Regions from separate parts of the Shewanella sp. ECSMB14102 genome, predicted to be linked through region 1. Evidence: predicted binding sites of a transcription regulator. Region 1 holds the regulator's gene; each other region holds the start of a gene.

Region 1 (4,192 bases):
GAGTACCCTGAGGGCAACGGATTTTCCGGAACCGGAGCGGCCTGAGACTATAGCGAGTTTCATCCTGTGATCACCTGATAGAGTTCTGTTTCATCGCGGGATTTACGCAACTGCTTGAGTATTGCTTTGTCGCTGAGCTTTTCAGCCATGGCAGACAGGGTACTCAGATGTTGTTGGCATTGATCTGCGGGAACCAGAAGGGCGAACAGTATGTCCACCGGTTGGTTGTCTATGGCATCGAAGGCGATAGGCTCTTCGCATTTGACCAGCACGGCAATCGGCTCTGTGATATCAGGCAGCCGGCCATGCGGAATCGCAATACCATTACCTATACCTGTGCTCCCCATCTTTTCGCGGGCCAAAAGGCTTTCAAAAATCGCTTGAGAGGAAAGGGTGGGGTACTGGGCGCTGGCGAGATCGCTAATTAGCTCCAGTACCTTTTTCTTACTGCCCGGAGTGGCACAGGTAGTGCACTCCGGCCGCAGGATGGTACTCAGTTCCATCGTTAGTGTTTTGTCAGCTTTTCTTTGTGTTTAATGACCTGACGATCCAATTTATCAATCAGAACGTCGATGGCGGCATACATGTCGGCATGTTCAGAAGTTGCATAGACTTCGCCGCCTGTGAGGTTGATCTTGGCTTCGGCAATCTGTTGCAGTTTTTGTACATTGAGCACAACGTGCACATTATTGATCTGTTCGAAATGGCGTTCAAGTTTCGAAAACTTACTTTCCACATAGTCACGCAGTGAGTCGGTGATCTCGATATGATGTCCTGTCAGGTTGATTTGCATAGAAAGATTCCTCCAATTTCCAACTGTGGATTTATAAACTCTTACGCTGGTTCGACGGTGGTATCATCATAGCCTCGCGATACTTGGCTATGGTGCGTCTTGCAACGTTGATTCCCTGTTCTGCCAGAAGTTGTGCCATCTTGCTGTCGCTCAAAGGTTTCTTCTGGTTTTCCGCTGCCACGAGCTTCTTGATAAAAGCCCTGATCGCCGTGGAAGAGCATTCTCCGCCATCTTCGGTACCGACATGGCTGGAGAAGAAGTACTTCAATTCAAATATTCCCCTTGGGGTATGCATATACTTTTGAGTGGTGACCCTGGAGATGGTCGATTCATGCATCTCGACCGCCTCGGCAATATCGTTGAGTACCATGGGTTTCATGGCCTCTTCACCATATTCAAAAAATCCCTGCTGGAACTGCACTATGCAGTTGGCCACCTTGAGCAGGGTGTCGTTGCGGCTCTCCAGGCTCTTGATAAACCATTTGGCTTCCTGAAGATGACCACGAATAAACTGGCTGTCTGATTGGCTGCGGGCGCTACGGGCCATGGCAGCATACTGTTGGTTGATCCCGAGTTTGGGCATACAGTCCGGATTGAGCTCCACCACCCAGCGCCCGTTCTTCTTCCAGACGCTGACATCCGGGATCACATATTCCTCGTCCATCGGCTGCACCAGCAAACCGGGGCGGGGATTGAGGCTCTGAATAAGGTTGATGGCGTCACGCAGTTGATCTTCCTTGAGCTTGGTCTTACGCATTAGGGTGCGAAAGTCGCGGGTAGCGATGAGATCCAGATGTTCGTCAATCAACAAGCGGGCGTCGGCCAGATGCGGGGTGTCGGCGTTAAACTGTTGCAATTGGATCAGCAGGCATTCGCGCAGATCTCTGGAGGCGATGCCGATGGGATCGAAGTGCTGGATCCGCTTGAGTACCGCCTCGACTTCATCGAGCTCAATCTCAGGGTTGCCCATGGCTTCGAGGATCTCCTCAGTGCTCTGGGTTAGATAGCCCTGCTCGTCGATGGCATCTATGATGGCGGTGGCAATGGCGTCGTCGGTATCGGAAAACGGGGTCAGGTTCTTTTGCCATTCTAGGTGTTCATAGAGACCTTCGCTGGTTTCACCCTGGAAGGGCATGTCATCTTCACGGCCCATAGCCGGCCCTGAGGCGCTGGCGGCGGTAAAGACTTCATCCCAGGTGGTATCCATAGGCAATTCATCCGGCATAGACTCATTGTTCAATGCCTCTGAGGTTTCTACCGTGGAACCATCTTCCTGCTTGACGCTCAATTCGCCGGCGTCGTTTTCCTTGTGGTTGTCGTCGATAGCGTCATCCTGGTTGTCCTCGGCCATCTCCAACAGAGGGTTGGCTTCCAAGGCTTCCTGGATTTCCTGCTGCAGCTCAAGGGACGACAGTTGCAGCAGGCGAATTGCCTGCTGCAACTGAGGTGTCATGGTCAACTGTTGACCCAATTTGAGCTGGAGTGACGCTTTCATTATACCGCTAATCCCTACTCGTTATTTTTCAAGGAAAAAATTCAATAATAACAAACTATAATACCCGGAATTGCCGCCGGATGACATGATCCTAACTATAGCCTGAATTGTTCGCCTAAGTACACAGCACGCACTTGCTGGTTGTCCAAGATTTCAGCGGGTGTGCCCTCGGCAATCAACTGCCCATGGCTGACAATGTAGGCTCGCTCACAAACGTCGAGCGTTTCGCGAACATTGTGGTCTGTGATCAGCACCCCCAAACCGCGGGACTTAAGCTGTTCGATGATTTTCTTGATATCGATAACTGAGATGGGATCCACACCGGCGAACGGCTCATCCAGCAGAATGAACTGTGGATTGGCGGCCAATGCCCGGGCGATTTCCACCCGGCGGCGTTCACCGCCGGAGAGGGACATCCCCAGGCTGTCACGTATGTGGGTAATGTGGAATTCTTCCAGCAACTGTTCGAGTTGTTCCTCGCGCTCGTCGCTGTTGAGCTCTTTGCGGGTTTGCAGTACGGCCATGATGTTGTCATGTACCGACAGCTTGCGGAAAATACTGGCTTCCTGTGGCAGATAGCCTATGCCTTTACGGGCACGCAGGTGCATGGGATCCAAGGTCAGCTCGTCGTCGTCAATGAAAATACGGCCCTTGTCACTCTGCACCAGGCCAACCACCATATAGAAGGTAGTCGTCTTGCCCGCCCCGTTGGGGCCCAGCAGCCCCACGATCTGGCCGGTATTGACCGATAGGCTGACATCTTTGACTACGTTGCGCTTCTTGTAACTCTTTGCCAGGTTTTGTGCCGTCAGGGTGCTGGTCATTGCGGCTCCTGCTGCTGTTCTTTCTTATTGAGATCCTGATAGTTTTCCGGCTGGATAACAGTGGTTACCCTATCTTGGCCTTTGCCGCTGCTTTCCGCTTCCAGCTGCTGCTTGTTGATGTCGTAGACTATCTTCTCGGCGGTTACTTCGCTGCCGTCCTGTTCCACTTTGGCTTGACCTATCAAGGTCATGATGCGGCTGTCTATGTTGTAGTGGATCTCTTTGGCCTTGGCACTGGCCTGACGGCCATCTTCCAGCTTCTGGGTATAGGTGGCAGGTGAGCCCTTGGCCACCAGGATCCGCTCGCCACTCTTGTCCTCAGTGTAAGCCGTGAGTTCATCGGCCAGCAGCTTCAAACTGCCCTGGGTGACTGTGACAGGCCCGCCGTATACCACGCGCTTGTTTTTGATATCGGCAAACTGATTGGCGGCGCTGATCTCGACTTTTTGCAGCAGATCTTCTTCAATGGCCACCGCCGACAGGCTTGTGATGCACAAGAGGGCACCGATAAAAAGCTTACTTGGTTTCATAGGTTCCTTTCACCTGACTGGTCAGCTTTACTTGCTGAGCGTTGAGATCGGCATACAGGCCGGATCCCTTGATATTAAAGTCTCTGCCTTCGATCAGGATCTCGCGATCTGAGGTCATGATCATGGTGTCCAGATCCAGCTCCACATAACTGGTTTTCAGGCTCTGGATCGGTTCATTGGGGCTAATGGCGTCGATGATAACATTATTTTCAAGTACCACTCGGTTACTCTTGCGATTGAGCCTGCCCTCGTTGGCAGACAGGCGCCACTGCGCTTCGCCCTTGTCCGGATAGACCAGATAAACCGGTTGGTTGAAGAAGGTCTTCTCATTGGCTTCATAGTGTTCCATGTGTGCCGCCGCGACCCTGCTGGCGACATTGCCCTGCTCGTCAAAGTTGACTGAGCGCAGGTCATCGGCGACAAAGTCCGGCCGCACCACATCCACCGGCGCCTCGCTCTGTTGGGCGTTGCGCTTGTTCTGCACCTGCCAGTAAAGGATTAGTGCAGTGGAGAAAAACAAAATAATGGCCAGAGTGACCCTATTCATATA
Region 2 (4,192 bases), on a different contig from region 1:
CAACCGGAGAGTGTTGTATTGAAAGGGTATCAACTGCGCTGGGGGTACACGAGCGCACGTTACAGGCAAGACTCAAAGAGACTGGGCTTAGCTATCGTCAATTGCTGCAAGAAGTCAGACAAAATATCGCTAAACAGCAACTCAGTTATGGCACCCAAACCATTACCGAACTGGCACTGCAATTAGGTTATGCCGAGATCGCTGTTTTTAGTCGTCATTTTAAAACTTGGACGGGATTGTCCCCCAAGCAATGGCAGCAGCAATATCGCAGGGGACAAATAGAGGATTAATCTTGAGAAACAAAAGCCCCGCTAAGCTAGCTTAGCGGGGCTTTTTATTCACTGTGAGGCTATCACCTCGAACGCAACCACAATCAACCGCGGCTGGCGCGCTTACGGTCGTTTTCAGTCAGATGACGCTTACGGATCCGAATGCTCTTAGGCGTTACTTCCACCAGTTCATCATCATCGATGAATTCCAGCGCTTGCTCCAGAGACATCTGGATATGCGGAGTCAGTACCTGAGCTTCGTCAGTACCTGAAGCACGCATGTTGGTCAACTGCTTGCCCTTGAGGCAGTTTACTGTCAGGTCGTTGGAGCGGCTGTGAATACCTATCACCTGGCCTTCATAAACCTCGGCGGCATGACCAATCATCAGACGACCGCGATCCTGCAGACCAAACAGAGCAAAGGTCAGTGCCTTACCGGTCGCATTGGAGATCAATACTCCGTTGGTACGCTGGCCGATATCGCCACCCTTGTATGGACCGTAATGGTCGAAGGTATGATACAGCAGACCTGTACCCGAAGTGGCCGTCATAAACTCAGTCTGGAAACCGATCAAGCCGCGGCTTGGGATCATGAAATCGATACGTACGCGACCCTTGCCATCTGGCTGCATGTCGCGCATGTCGGCCTTACGGGTACCCAGCTTCTCGATAACGCCACCCTGATGCTCTTCTTCCACATCCACGGTCAGTTGCTCGTATGGTTCGCACTTCTCGCCGTCGATCTCTTTGATGATCACTTCAGGACGGGAAACCGCCAGCTCATAACCTTCACGACGCATGTTTTCGATCAGGATAGACAGGTGCAGTTCACCACGGCCGGATACGCGGAAACGATCCGGACTCTCGGTTTCTTCAACACGCAGGGCCACGTTGTGTACCAGCTCCTGTTGCAGACGCTCAAGGATGTTACGTGAAGTCACGTACTTACCTTCTTTACCTGCGAAAGGAGAGGTGTTGACCTGGAAGGTCATAGTCATGGTTGGTTCATCAACAGACAGAGGTGGCAATGCTTCGGCATGACCGACGGCACAGATGGTGTCGGAAATCTTCAGCTCGCCCAGGCCTGTGATGGCAACGATATCACCGGCATTGGCGCTGTCCACTTCGTGGCGATCCAGGCCCATATAGCCCAGAACCTGGCCGACTTTGCCGTTACGGGTTTTACCGTCGGCACCAACAATAGTGACCTGCTGGTTGGTCTTGACGCTACCGCGCTTGATACGACCCACACCGATAACCCCTACATAGCTGTTGTAGTCCAGCTGAGAGATCTGCATCTGGAATGGACCATCGGCATCGGCATCCGGAGGAGATACTTTTTCAACGATAGTCTGGAACAGCGGTGTCATATCTTCACTGGCTTCATCGGGATCCAAGCTGGCAAAACCGTTCAGAGCAGAAGCATACACAATAGGGAAGTCCAACTGTTCGTCGGTAGCACCCAGGTTGTCGAACAGGTCAAATACCTGATCGATAACCCAATCAGGGCGGGCACCCGGACGGTCAATCTTGTTGATAACCACAATAGGCTTAAGGCCTTGGGCAAATGCTTTCTTGGTCACGAAGCGTGTCTGTGGCATTGGACCGTCCTGCGCATCAACCAGCAGCAGTACAGAGTCAACCATAGACAGAACCCGCTCTACTTCACCACCGAAGTCGGCGTGTCCAGGGGTGTCTACTATATTAATGCGGTAGTCGTTCCACTTAATGGCGGTGTTCTTCGCCAGAATAGTGATCCCACGTTCTTTCTCCAGATCGTTGGAGTCCATCACCCGCTCGGTGGCTTCTCCGCGGGTTGCCAGGGTTCCTGACTGTGCCAACAGCTTGTCTACCAGGGTAGTCTTACCATGGTCAACGTGCGCTATGATGGCGATGTTACGTAAATTCTCTAACACAGTTTTGCCTCTTACGATCTCTGTTCTGTGGGATGCAGCAATATAAATTGAATGGTACAACCGCTTTATGACTGCTTAGCGATTGCCTTCCAGGCCTTATAAAACCTGGGCTAGCATCATGCTGGGGAACACTATTTCCCCGGATGGTTGCTTTAAAAAGCGTGCCATTCTACTCTAGCGAGGGGCTATCGCACAGGATTATTTTTTAAACACCTATGAATATCCTACTGAATAAGCGCACGCACCATTATGGTGAGCGCACCTTTTTGGAACACAGTACGCACCATTATAGTGCAAACCCGCTTGTCTCGCCAGCCCTCGATTTTACCACTCCCTTTATTTTCAATATCTTAGCATCTTGGCATGAGTTTGGCTTAATAGAAACCAACAAGGCGCCAGACGCTAAATACTAAGAGTTGACAAAGGGCACCCCCTTTACCCTACCGGAGGCTTGATAATGTCAGTCGAATCAGTTTTACAACAGCTGCAAGAGTTGGAAGTTAAGTTTGTTGATTTACGCTTTACCGATACCAAAGGTAAGGAACAGCATGTATCTATCCCGACTCATCAGGTAGATGCTGATTTCTTTGAAGAGGGCAAGATGTTTGATGGTTCATCCATCGGTGGTTGGAAAGGGATCAACGAATCTGACATGGTACTGATGCCAGATCCAGACAGCTTTGTACTGGACCCATTTACCGAAGAAACCACAGCACTGATCCGCTGCGATATTCTCGAACCCGGCACTATGCAGGGGTATGAGCGTGACCCTCGCTCCATCGCCAAGAAAGCCGAAGAATACTTGCGTTCTACCGGCATCGCCGACACTGTGCTGATCGGCCCTGAGCCAGAATTTTTCCTGTTCGATGACGTACGTTTCGGTACCGACATGAGCGGCACCTTCGTCAAGATAGATGCCAAAGAAGCGGCATGGAACTCAGGCACCAGCTATGAAGACGGCAACACAGGCCACCGTCCATTCGTTAAGGGCGGTTACTTCCCGGTAGCACCAGTAGACTCTTCACAGGATCTGCGTAGCGCCATGTGTCTGGTGCTGGAAGAGATGGGTCAAATTGTGGAAGCTCACCACCATGAAGTGGCTACCGCGGGTCAGAATGAGATCGCCACGCGCTTCAACACACTTACAAAGAAAGCCGATGAAATTCAAGAGCTTAAGTATGTGATCCACAATATGGCTCACGCCTACGGCAAGACTGCGACCTTTATGCCCAAGCCGATTGTCGGCGACAACGGCAGCGGCATGCACGTTCACCAGTCACTCTCTAAAGACGGTACTAACCTGTTTGCCGGTGACAAGTACGGTGGCCTGTCTGAAACTGCCCTGTACTATATCGGCGGTATCATCAAGCACGCCCGTGCCCTGAACGCCTTCACCAACCCAAGCACCAACTCCTACAAGCGTTTGGTGCCACACTTTGAAGCCCCTGTGATGCTGGCATATTCTGCCCGCAACCGCTCCGCTTCTATCCGTATCCCTGTGGTACCTAGCCCTAAGGCTCGCCGTATCGAGACCCGCTTCCCGGATCCTATGGCCAACCCTTACCTGGCCTTTGCAGCACTGCTGATGGCCGGTCTGGACGGTATCCAGAACAAGATCCACCCTGGTGATGCCATGGACAAGGATCTGTACGATCTACCGGCCGAAGAAGCAGCGGAAATCCCGACTGTGGCCGAATCTCTGGAAGTCGCCCTGGCGGCTCTGGATGCAGACCGTGAGTTCCTGACCCGCGGCGGTGTGTTCAGCGATGACTTTATCGACTCTTACCTCAAGCTGAAACAAGCCGAGGCCGAGCGTGTCAGCCGTACCACTCACCCTGTCGAATTTGAGCTGTACTACAGCCTCTAATTGCCCTGCAATCAACCGATGAGTCAAGCCATCGGATAATAAAAAAAGCGCCCCGGGAGCAATCCTGGGGCGCTACTATTTTAAGGCTCTGAAACTCAAATCATTCAGGGAGCGCTGATAAGTTCAGGCGCACTCTGGGC
Region 3 (4,192 bases), on a different contig from region 1:
TCAGCATCGTATTTTTGACGGGGTTAATATGTCCGCAAGCCCGCTGGCACAGCTCGAAACCATCTCTCATCATGGCCGCGAATGGATCCCGGTAAGGGAAGCCGCCAATATGTCCAATCGTATGGAGCATATTCTGCAGGCCATGCCTTCGGGCGTCGTTATCCTCAATGGTGACGGCTTGGTCAGCGAAGCCAACCCGGTTGCCGAATCTTTGTTGGGTGTTCCTCTGGTGGGTCAGCGCTGGCTCACTATTATCAATCGCGCCTTCGCACCGCAAAAAGACGATGGTCATGAAGTTTCCCTGCGCAATGGCCGCCGGGTGAAACTGGCGATTACGCCGCTGACACCGGAGCAGGGGCAGCTGATTATGCTGACCGATCTCACCGAAACCCGGCTATTGCAGCAAAACCTTTCCCACCTTGAACGCCTGTCTGCTCTGGGAAAAATGGTTGCCACTTTGGCGCACCAAATACGCACTCCGCTTTCTGCCGCTTTACTTTATGCCGCCAATTTGGGCAGCCCAAGGCTGGATACCGGCTCCAAAGAGCGTTTTCAGGGCAAACTGCTCGACAGACTTTCCGAGTTGGAGCAGCAGGTCAATGATATGTTGTTGATTGCCAAAGGTAAGCAAGAGGAAGCCTGCGACAGAGTGCCTTTCTCGACAGTGCTGGAAAAAGTGATGGCCAACTGCGAGCCAATTGCCGCTAAGCAAAACGCCGAATTGAGTCTGCAACTTGAAGGTGACCGCGAGATGCAGGTTAATCTTCATGGATTGAGCTCTGCCATCAATAATCTGGTGATCAATAGCCTGGAAGCCGGTGCCACAAACGTCATTCTGCGTCTGAGCTGTGACCAGGCACTGCGCCTTGATGTGATAGATAACGGCAAGGGGCTTGATAGCAAGATGCAAAAACAGGTGTTGGAGCCTTTCTTCACCACCAAGCGTCAGGGTACAGGGCTTGGGCTGGCGGTGGTGCAGTCAGTCGTGCGCAGCCACGGCGGCAAATTGGATCTCAGCTGTGAGTTGGGCGCCGGTTGTACCGTTACGCTGACATTCCCGCTGACGACAGCTTCTCAAGGGGGGGCGGTATGAGCGAAGCAAAAATTCTGTTGGTGGAAGATGACGCCGCGCTTCGGGAAGCGTTGCTCGATACCTTGTTGCTGGCCAGCTATGAGTGCGTCGATGTCGCCAGTGCCGAAGAAGCGATAACGGCTTTGAAAGGTAATCGTTTTGACATGGTGATAAGCGATGTACAGATGGAGGGTATCGGCGGTATGGGACTGCTGGATTATCTGCGTCAGCAGCATCCGCAGTTGCCGGTCCTGTTGATGACGGCCTATGCCACTATCGATAATGCAGTTAGTGCCATCAAATTGGGGGCGGTAGATTATCTCGCCAAGCCGTTTGCTCCTCAGGTGCTGCTTAATCAGGTGAGTCGTTATTTACGTCCCAAAGTGGTTAGTGGCAGCCCCGTAGTGGCCGATGAAAAGAGCTTGGCCTTGCTGGCATTGGCGCAGCGGGTAGCCGCCTCTGACGCCTCTGTGATGATAAGTGGCCCCAGCGGTTCGGGCAAAGAGGTGCTGGCTCGCTATATTCATCAGCATAGCCAAAGACCTGACGGGCCTTTTGTGGCGATTAACTGCGCCGCCATCCCGGAAAATATGCTCGAAGCCACCTTGTTTGGCTACGAAAAAGGCGCCTTTACCGGGGCTTATCAGGCTTGCCCCGGCAAGTTTGAACAGGCTCATGGCGGCACCCTGTTGCTCGATGAGATTTCCGAAATGGAGCTGTCTTTGCAGGCCAAGCTGCTGCGGGTGCTGCAGGAGCGTGAGGTTGAACGCCTGGGTGGCCGCAAGACCATTAAGCTCGATGTCAGGGTGCTGGCAACTTCCAACCGGGATCTGAAAGATATGGTGTCCAAGGGCGAGTTTCGCGAAGATCTTTATTACAGGATCAATGTGTTCCCGCTTGCCTGGCCGGCACTGAATCAACGACCGGCGGATATCATTCCGCTGGCCAAGCATCTGTTGGCACGCCATGCCGAAAATGCGGCGATTAACCCGGTTCCAACTCTCAGCGATGCTGCTGTGCGGCGTTTGTTGGCCCACCGCTGGCCGGGGAATGTCCGTGAGCTGGATAACGTGATCCAGCGAGCACTGATCTTGAATCAAGGGCAGATAGAAGCCGGCGATATTATTATCGATCTGCAGGATGTTGCGCTGGGAGATACCACAGCCCAGGAAACGCCGGAAGCACTCGGTGATGAACTCAAGGCTCAGGAGCATGTAATTATTCTCGAGACTCTGGCTCAGTGTCAGGGCAGCCGTAAGCTGGTGGCCGAGAAGCTTGGGATCAGTGCCCGCACTCTCAGATACAAGATGGCGCGTATGCGTGAGATGGGCATAGAGGTGCCCGCCTGAGTCATCTCCCAAAGTGGCCGTCAGGCCGCTTTCCAATCCTTTTTGTCTTTCCTCTGGCTCTGCTTGAATTCAGGGCCTTTAGCTCTCTCAATCTTGTTTTTTCCACTTTTGGCAAACTAATTGCATAGAGTCCGGTAACCCAGATTTTTCGTCAATTCGCTGACGACAGGAGTGAGAAGATGCAAATAGGTGCCAATTCTTTATTGCAGGAAATGCAATCACTTAAAGGTGAAATTGCCCCAACGGGATTTCAGTCTTCGCCTGTACGTCAGGTGGGCAATACCTCAGGGGCCGACTTTAGCCAATTGCTGGCCCAGGCGGTCGGCAATGTCAGTGAGCTGCAAAGCACATCATCCAATCTGGCTACCCGGCTGGAGATGGGCGACACCACTGTTTCTCTGTCTGACACTGTCATTGCCCGCGAGAAAGCCAGCGTTGCCTTCGAGGCTACAGTGCAGGTGCGCAACAAGCTGGTCGAAGCTTACAAAGAGATTATGAGCATGCCTGTTTAAGGCCTGCTTGCATCACAGATCCCGGATAACAGGAACGCACAGTGAGCACAGAATTAGTAGCAGGATCCAATGTTTCCGCCGCTGGAACTACGCTGGATGGGGTCCAACAGGAAAACAAGTCGGGTGTATTGGGTTCCCTCGGGGGAGTCGATATGTTGCGGCAGATCACCATGATCCTGGCATTGGCTATCTGTCTGGCGCTGGCGGTATTTGTGATGATCTGGGCTCAGGAGCCTGAATATCGGCCACTGGGCAAGATGGACACTCAGGAGATGGTACAAGTACTCGATGTACTGGATAAGAACCGGGTGCCGTACAAGATTGAAGTCGATGTGATAACTGTTCCTGAAGATAAATATCAGGACGTGAAGATGATGCTGAGCCGCGCCGGTATAGATTCCAGCGCCGATGCCAAGGATTATCTGAGTCAGGACTCCGGCTTTGGTGTCAGCCAGCGGATGGAGCAGGCACGGCTGAAGCAGAGTCAGGAGATGAACCTGGCGCGGGCGATTGAAGAGCTCAATAGTGTCAGCCGCGCCAAGGTGATCCTGGCGCTGCCAAAGGAAAATGTGTTCGCCCGCAACCGTGCCAAGCCAAGTGCCACTGTGGTGGTCAATACCCGCAGGGGCGGTTTGGGCCAGGAGGAGGTTGATGCGATAGTGGATATCGTCGCCTCAGCGGTTCATGACATGGATCCCAGTCGGGTGACAGTGACAGACTCCAACGGCCGTTTGCTGAATTCAGGCAGTCAGGACGGGGTATCTGCCCGCGCCAGGCGCGAGCTGGAACTGGTACAACAAAAAGAAAACGAATACCGCAACAAAATTGACTCGATTCTGATGCCCATTCTCGGCCCGGAAAACTTCACCTCTCAGGTGGATGTCAGCATGGACTTCACCGCCGTCGAGCAAACTGCCAAGCGTTTCAACCCGGATCTGCCATCACTTCGCAGTGAAATGACAGTTGAAAACAACAGTGTCGGTGGCAGCAGTGGCGGTATCCCCGGAGCCCTTTCCAATCAGCCGCCGATGGAGTCCAATATTCCTGAAAACGCTGCCGATGCGACGCAAAGCAGCAGTGCTACTTCAGGCAACAGCCATAGGGAAGCGACCCGTAATTTTGAGCTGGATACCACCATCAGCCATACCCGGCAGCAGATAGGTGTGGTACGCCGGGTCAGTGTCTCAGTGGCGGTCGACTACAAGGCTGGGGCTGCCGGTGAAAATGGTCAGGTCGCCAGAGTGCCTCGCACAGGTGAA
Region 4 (4,192 bases), on a different contig from region 1:
GTCAGAGCCATCAATGCCATGCTTACCGTGGGCAAGGGCCAACGTATGGGGCTCTTTGCCGGCTCCGGCGTGGGTAAGAGTGTGCTTCTTGGCATGATGACCCGCGGCACCACGGCCGACATTATTGTGGTTGGCCTGGTGGGGGAGCGTGGCCGGGAAGTAAAAGAGTTTATCGAAGAGATCCTGGGCGCAGAGGGACGGGCCCGCTCTGTGGTCATAGCTGCTCCGGCAGATACCTCTCCCTTGATGCGCCTTCGCGCCTGCGAAACCTCGACTCGGATAGCCGAGTATTTTCGCGATCTCGGCTATGATGTTCTGCTGTTGATGGATAGCCTGACCCGTTATGCTCAGGCGCAGCGGGAAATCGCCCTGGCGGTCGGTGAGCCGCCGGCAACCAAAGGCTATCCGCCTTCGGTATTTGCCAAGTTGCCCCGTTTGGTGGAGCGCGCCGGTAATGGCGGTGAAGGGCAGGGCTCGATCACTGCCTTCTATACTGTGCTTACCGAAGGGGATGATCAGCAAGATCCCATTGCCGATGCCTCGCGGGCCATTTTGGACGGTCACATAGTGCTGTCGCGGGCCTTGGCCGACTCAGGGCATTATCCGGCGATAGACATTGAAGCTTCCATCAGCCGGGTGGCACCTATGGTGATAAGTGAGGCGCACCTCGAAGCGATGCGGCGCGTCAAGCAGGTGTATTCGCTCTACCAGCAAAACCGGGATCTGATCTCCATCGGAGCCTATTCCCAAGGCTCGGATCCGCGTATCGACAACGCCATACGCCTGCAACCCGCCATGAACGCCTTTTTGCGGCAGGGGATGCGCGATGCTATTAGTTTCAGTGATTGCCAGCAGATGTTGGGGCAGCTGGCAGCCCAATGTAAGGTGTAATATCACTCTGTGCATGGGTTTTGGGGCTCGACAAAAAAGTGCTGAGAATAGGGTAGCCAGAGCCTGATTGAGAGAGTCGGGTTAAGGCCCGCAAGGCAGGCAATTTTAAGGAATAGTAATACAGATGGCGAAACCCGATCCTTTGCACACAGTGTTGAAACTGGCGGTCGAAGCCGAAGAGCAGGCGGCACTGCAGCTTAAAGCCGCGCAAATGGAATGCCAGAGGCGTAAGTCTCAGTTGCAGGCGCTGCAGGAATACCGTCTTGACTATATGAAGCAACTCGATGCCCAGCAGGGGCAGAGCATTGGCGCCTCCTATTACCAGCAGTTTCATCGATTTGTGCGTCAGGTAGATGATGCCATAGGGCAACAACTCGCCGTGGTTGCCGAGGCCGATAAGCAGCGGGGCTATCGGCAGCAACATTGGCTGGAGAAGCAGCAAAAGCGTAAGGCGGTGGAGATGTTGCTGGAGAAAAAAGCCCTGCAGGCCGAAGCCAAAGCCGCCAAACAGGAGCAGAAACTCATCGATGAGTTTGCTTCCCAGCAGTTTTTTCGTCGTAAGCTGAACCACTGAGCTTCCACAGACTTTCATTCCCGGACAATTCCTTGATAATCCACTCTATATTTTTTGTTGGCGTGAATTTTGCTTTATTTGAGACAGAGACATTAATTCTGACTCGGCCTATCTTTATCTATTGAGGGCCTAGGTGCTGGAGGAAGGCATGCAGCAGTTATCCAATATCCTGATCGGCAATGCGGGCGGCAAGGGAGTTTCCGCCACAGATGCACTACAATCTACTGATAACGAAGCTTTTTTCGCCGCTTATCAACAGGCGCAGACTAAATTTTCATTTGACTCACAAAGCGTTAAGCCGACATTTACCGGCGGCAGTCTTGATAGTGAAAACCTCCATGCAGAACAGGCCGTTGATGTCTCGCTCATTTTGGGGCAGATAGCCATGGGCAAGAACTTGCCGTCTGAAGACGGCACTATGGTCACCGCTATGGCCACCGAAGTCGATGAGCAAAGTCTGCTAACACAGATTGCCGCACTTACCGGGCTCAAGGAAGATGAGATCAAGGCCATGTCTCCCGAAGAACAGATACAGCTCCTGGAAAACCTTAAACAGAGTGGTGTCGAGCTTGGCATAGTAGCGACAGATAGCCCGGAAGGCGCAGAACTGATTACCGCTGACGAAAGTGACGAGAGTGAACAAGACAGCGCCAAACTGACCGATACTGATCAGAAAGCGGCAAGCAAAGGCGATAGCGAAGCAGAGGATGAAACCTTAGATGCTCCTTTGCTGGCTCTTGATATGACGGTTACGGCAGATAAGGCCAAGTCTCAGCAAGGCGAGCAACAAATGGGTTGGCCGGATGCTGATAAGTCAGCGCGTAAGGCGGCGACTCAGGATGGTATGGCAGCTGTGGTTCGTGAAGCTGTGCTCAATGCCACAGAGGAAAAGAGTGACAAGATCTTGGCGCAAAGCGTAATTGCCGATAAGGCCAAGACAGATACTGCCGGCAAGTTGGGTGCTGCGGTGGCCGCGGCGGCAACTGCTGTTGGCGCTGACGGCAAGAGTGACAAAGCTGTCGCCAAGGATGTTCTCGCCAGCTTAGTCAAGGCTGAGGTGAAAGGTACTCAGACTGCTGCCGAGGTGCGAAGCCCTGTGAGTGACGCCATACATCAGGCGCTAAAGGGTGATGCGGCATCAACCCAGACAGATATCAGCCCATTCCAGCAACAGCTGCATCAACAAGGATTACAGCCTCCCCAGCGGGGAGAGATGGCCCAATATCAACTGTCGTTGAGGCAGGGGATGGAGCAATCACTGCAAACCGCCGATATGGTGCAACGCTTTGCCCCCGTGATGCGGCAGCAGTTGATCACCATGGTCAGTAATGGTGTGCAACAGGCTGAAATTCGTCTCGATCCACCTGAGCTTGGAGCCATGATGGTCAGGGTTCAGGTGCATGGCGATCAGACCCAAGTGCAGTTCCATGTCACCCAACCGCAAACCCGGGATATGCTGGAACAGGCTATGCCCAGATTGAGAGAAATGTTGCAGGAGCAGGGAATGAACCTGGCCGATAGCCATATTTCCCAAGGTGGTCGTGAGCAAGGCGAGCAGCAAGGTGGCAATGGCGGTGGTTTTGCCCAGGAGAGCGCCAACGGTGAAATTTCCGTCGAAGAAACGGTACAAAGCACAAATCACACAACAAGTTATGGCTCGGGTATAGATTATTACGCCTGAGCAGGTAACCTATAGGGATGGCATTTTTCCGCGGGCAGTGCGGTTGATTAAGGGATAGGAAAGAGGATGGCAGAGCAAGAAGAGCTTGAGCTGCAAGAGGCGCAGGCGCCTAAAAGTAGAAAGAAACTCTTTATCTTCGGTGGCATAGGTCTGGTGGTGTTGCTGCTGATTGGCGCTGGCTTGTGGTTTTTCCTGGGTGGCTCAGATGATTCTGCGAACGATGCAGCCAAGGGGGAGCAGGGTACCGAAGTCACTCAGGTCAACGACAGCAGGGAAGCCTTCTATGTCGCTATGCCCAGACCATTTCTGTTCAACCTGCCGGGGGCCAACCGTTCCAGGCTGGTGGAGATTAAGGTGCAGCTTATGGTGCGGGGCAGTGATGACGATGTCACTATCAGGAAGCATGTTCCATTGATTGAAGATGCACTGCTGACTACCTTCAGCGGTGCCGATGTCGAAAAGCTCAGCAGCCAGGCGGGTAAGGATGAGCTCAGGCAGTTGGCGCTGCTCAATGTGCAAAACACGCTGCAACCGGTAACAGGCCGAAAAGTGGTTGAGAAAGTGCTGTTTACCGGCTTTGTGATGCAGTAACAGGGACAAGAGGCGAAGGCAATATCGTGAGTGATTTATTAAGCCAAGACGAAATTGATGCGCTGCTGCATGGCGTGGACGACGTCGAAGAAGATGATTCGCAGGAGTCGACTCTTGAAGCTCAGTCCTATGACTTTTCTTCACAGGATCGTATCGTCCGTGGCCGGATGCCGACTCTGGAAATTGTCAACGAGCGCTTTGCCCGTCACCTGCGGATCAGCATGTTCAACATGATGCGCCGGGCCGCCGAAGTCTCCATTAACGGCGTACAGATGCTCAAGTTTGGTGAATATGTGCACACTCTGTTTGTGCCAACCAGCTTGAATATGGTGCGCTTTAGTCCGCTCAAGGGCACGGCACTGATCACCATGGAAGCCAGATTGGTGTTCATTCTGGTGGACAACTTCTTCGGTGGTGATGGCCGTTTCCACGCCAAGATTGAGGGACGGGAGTTC

What was found. Region 1 encodes sigma-54, which starts transcription at its own class of promoters, with help from an activator protein. Its sites were predicted from a motif close to GTTGGCACGNNNNTNGNNT; they were not measured.
Region 2: a site for sigma-54 is predicted at 2,543-2,561, ahead of glnA (glutamate--ammonia ligase). Genes of this name have one in related genera too.
Region 3: a site for sigma-54 is predicted at 2,529-2,547, ahead of fliE (flagellar hook-basal body complex protein FliE). Genes of this name have one in related genera too.
Region 4: a site for sigma-54 is predicted at 1,522-1,540, ahead of RC73_RS16260 (flagellar hook-length control protein FliK). Genes of this name have one in related genera too.

Annotation. Positions count from the first base shown of each region.
Region 1 is NZ_JWGX01000009.1:17,207-21,398, reverse strand. Features, by position in the region: gene rapZ (RNase adapter RapZ) at 1-63, opposite strand, end outside; gene ptsN (PTS IIA-like nitrogen regulatory protein PtsN) at 60-503, opposite strand; gene hpf (ribosome hibernation promoting factor) at 506-793, opposite strand; gene RC73_RS04295 (RNA polymerase factor sigma-54) at 825-2,288, opposite strand; gene lptB (LPS export ABC transporter ATP-binding protein) at 2,384-3,112, opposite strand; gene lptA (lipopolysaccharide transport periplasmic protein LptA) at 3,109-3,642, opposite strand; gene lptC (LPS export ABC transporter periplasmic protein LptC) at 3,629-4,189, opposite strand; gene kdsC (3-deoxy-manno-octulosonate-8-phosphatase KdsC) at 4,186-4,192, opposite strand, start outside.
Region 2 is NZ_JWGX01000029.1:54,971-59,162, forward strand. Features, by position in the region: gene RC73_RS11085 (helix-turn-helix domain-containing protein) at 1-290, shown strand, start outside; gene typA (translational GTPase TypA) at 374-2,185, opposite strand; gene glnA (glutamate--ammonia ligase) at 2,643-4,052, shown strand; gene RC73_RS11100 (hypothetical protein) at 4,157-4,192, opposite strand, start outside.
Region 3 is NZ_JWGX01000053.1:4,747-8,938, forward strand. Features, by position in the region: gene RC73_RS16220 (sensor histidine kinase) at 29-1,093, shown strand; gene RC73_RS16225 (sigma-54-dependent transcriptional regulator) at 1,090-2,421, shown strand; gene fliE (flagellar hook-basal body complex protein FliE) at 2,601-2,933, shown strand; gene fliF (flagellar basal-body MS-ring/collar protein FliF) at 2,975-4,192, shown strand, end outside.
Region 4 is NZ_JWGX01000053.1:11,876-16,067, forward strand. Features, by position in the region: gene fliI (flagellar protein export ATPase FliI) at 1-891, shown strand, start outside; gene fliJ (flagellar export protein FliJ) at 1,016-1,465, shown strand; gene RC73_RS16260 (flagellar hook-length control protein FliK) at 1,614-3,146, shown strand; gene fliL (flagellar basal body-associated protein FliL) at 3,213-3,737, shown strand; gene fliM (flagellar motor switch protein FliM) at 3,764-4,192, shown strand, end outside.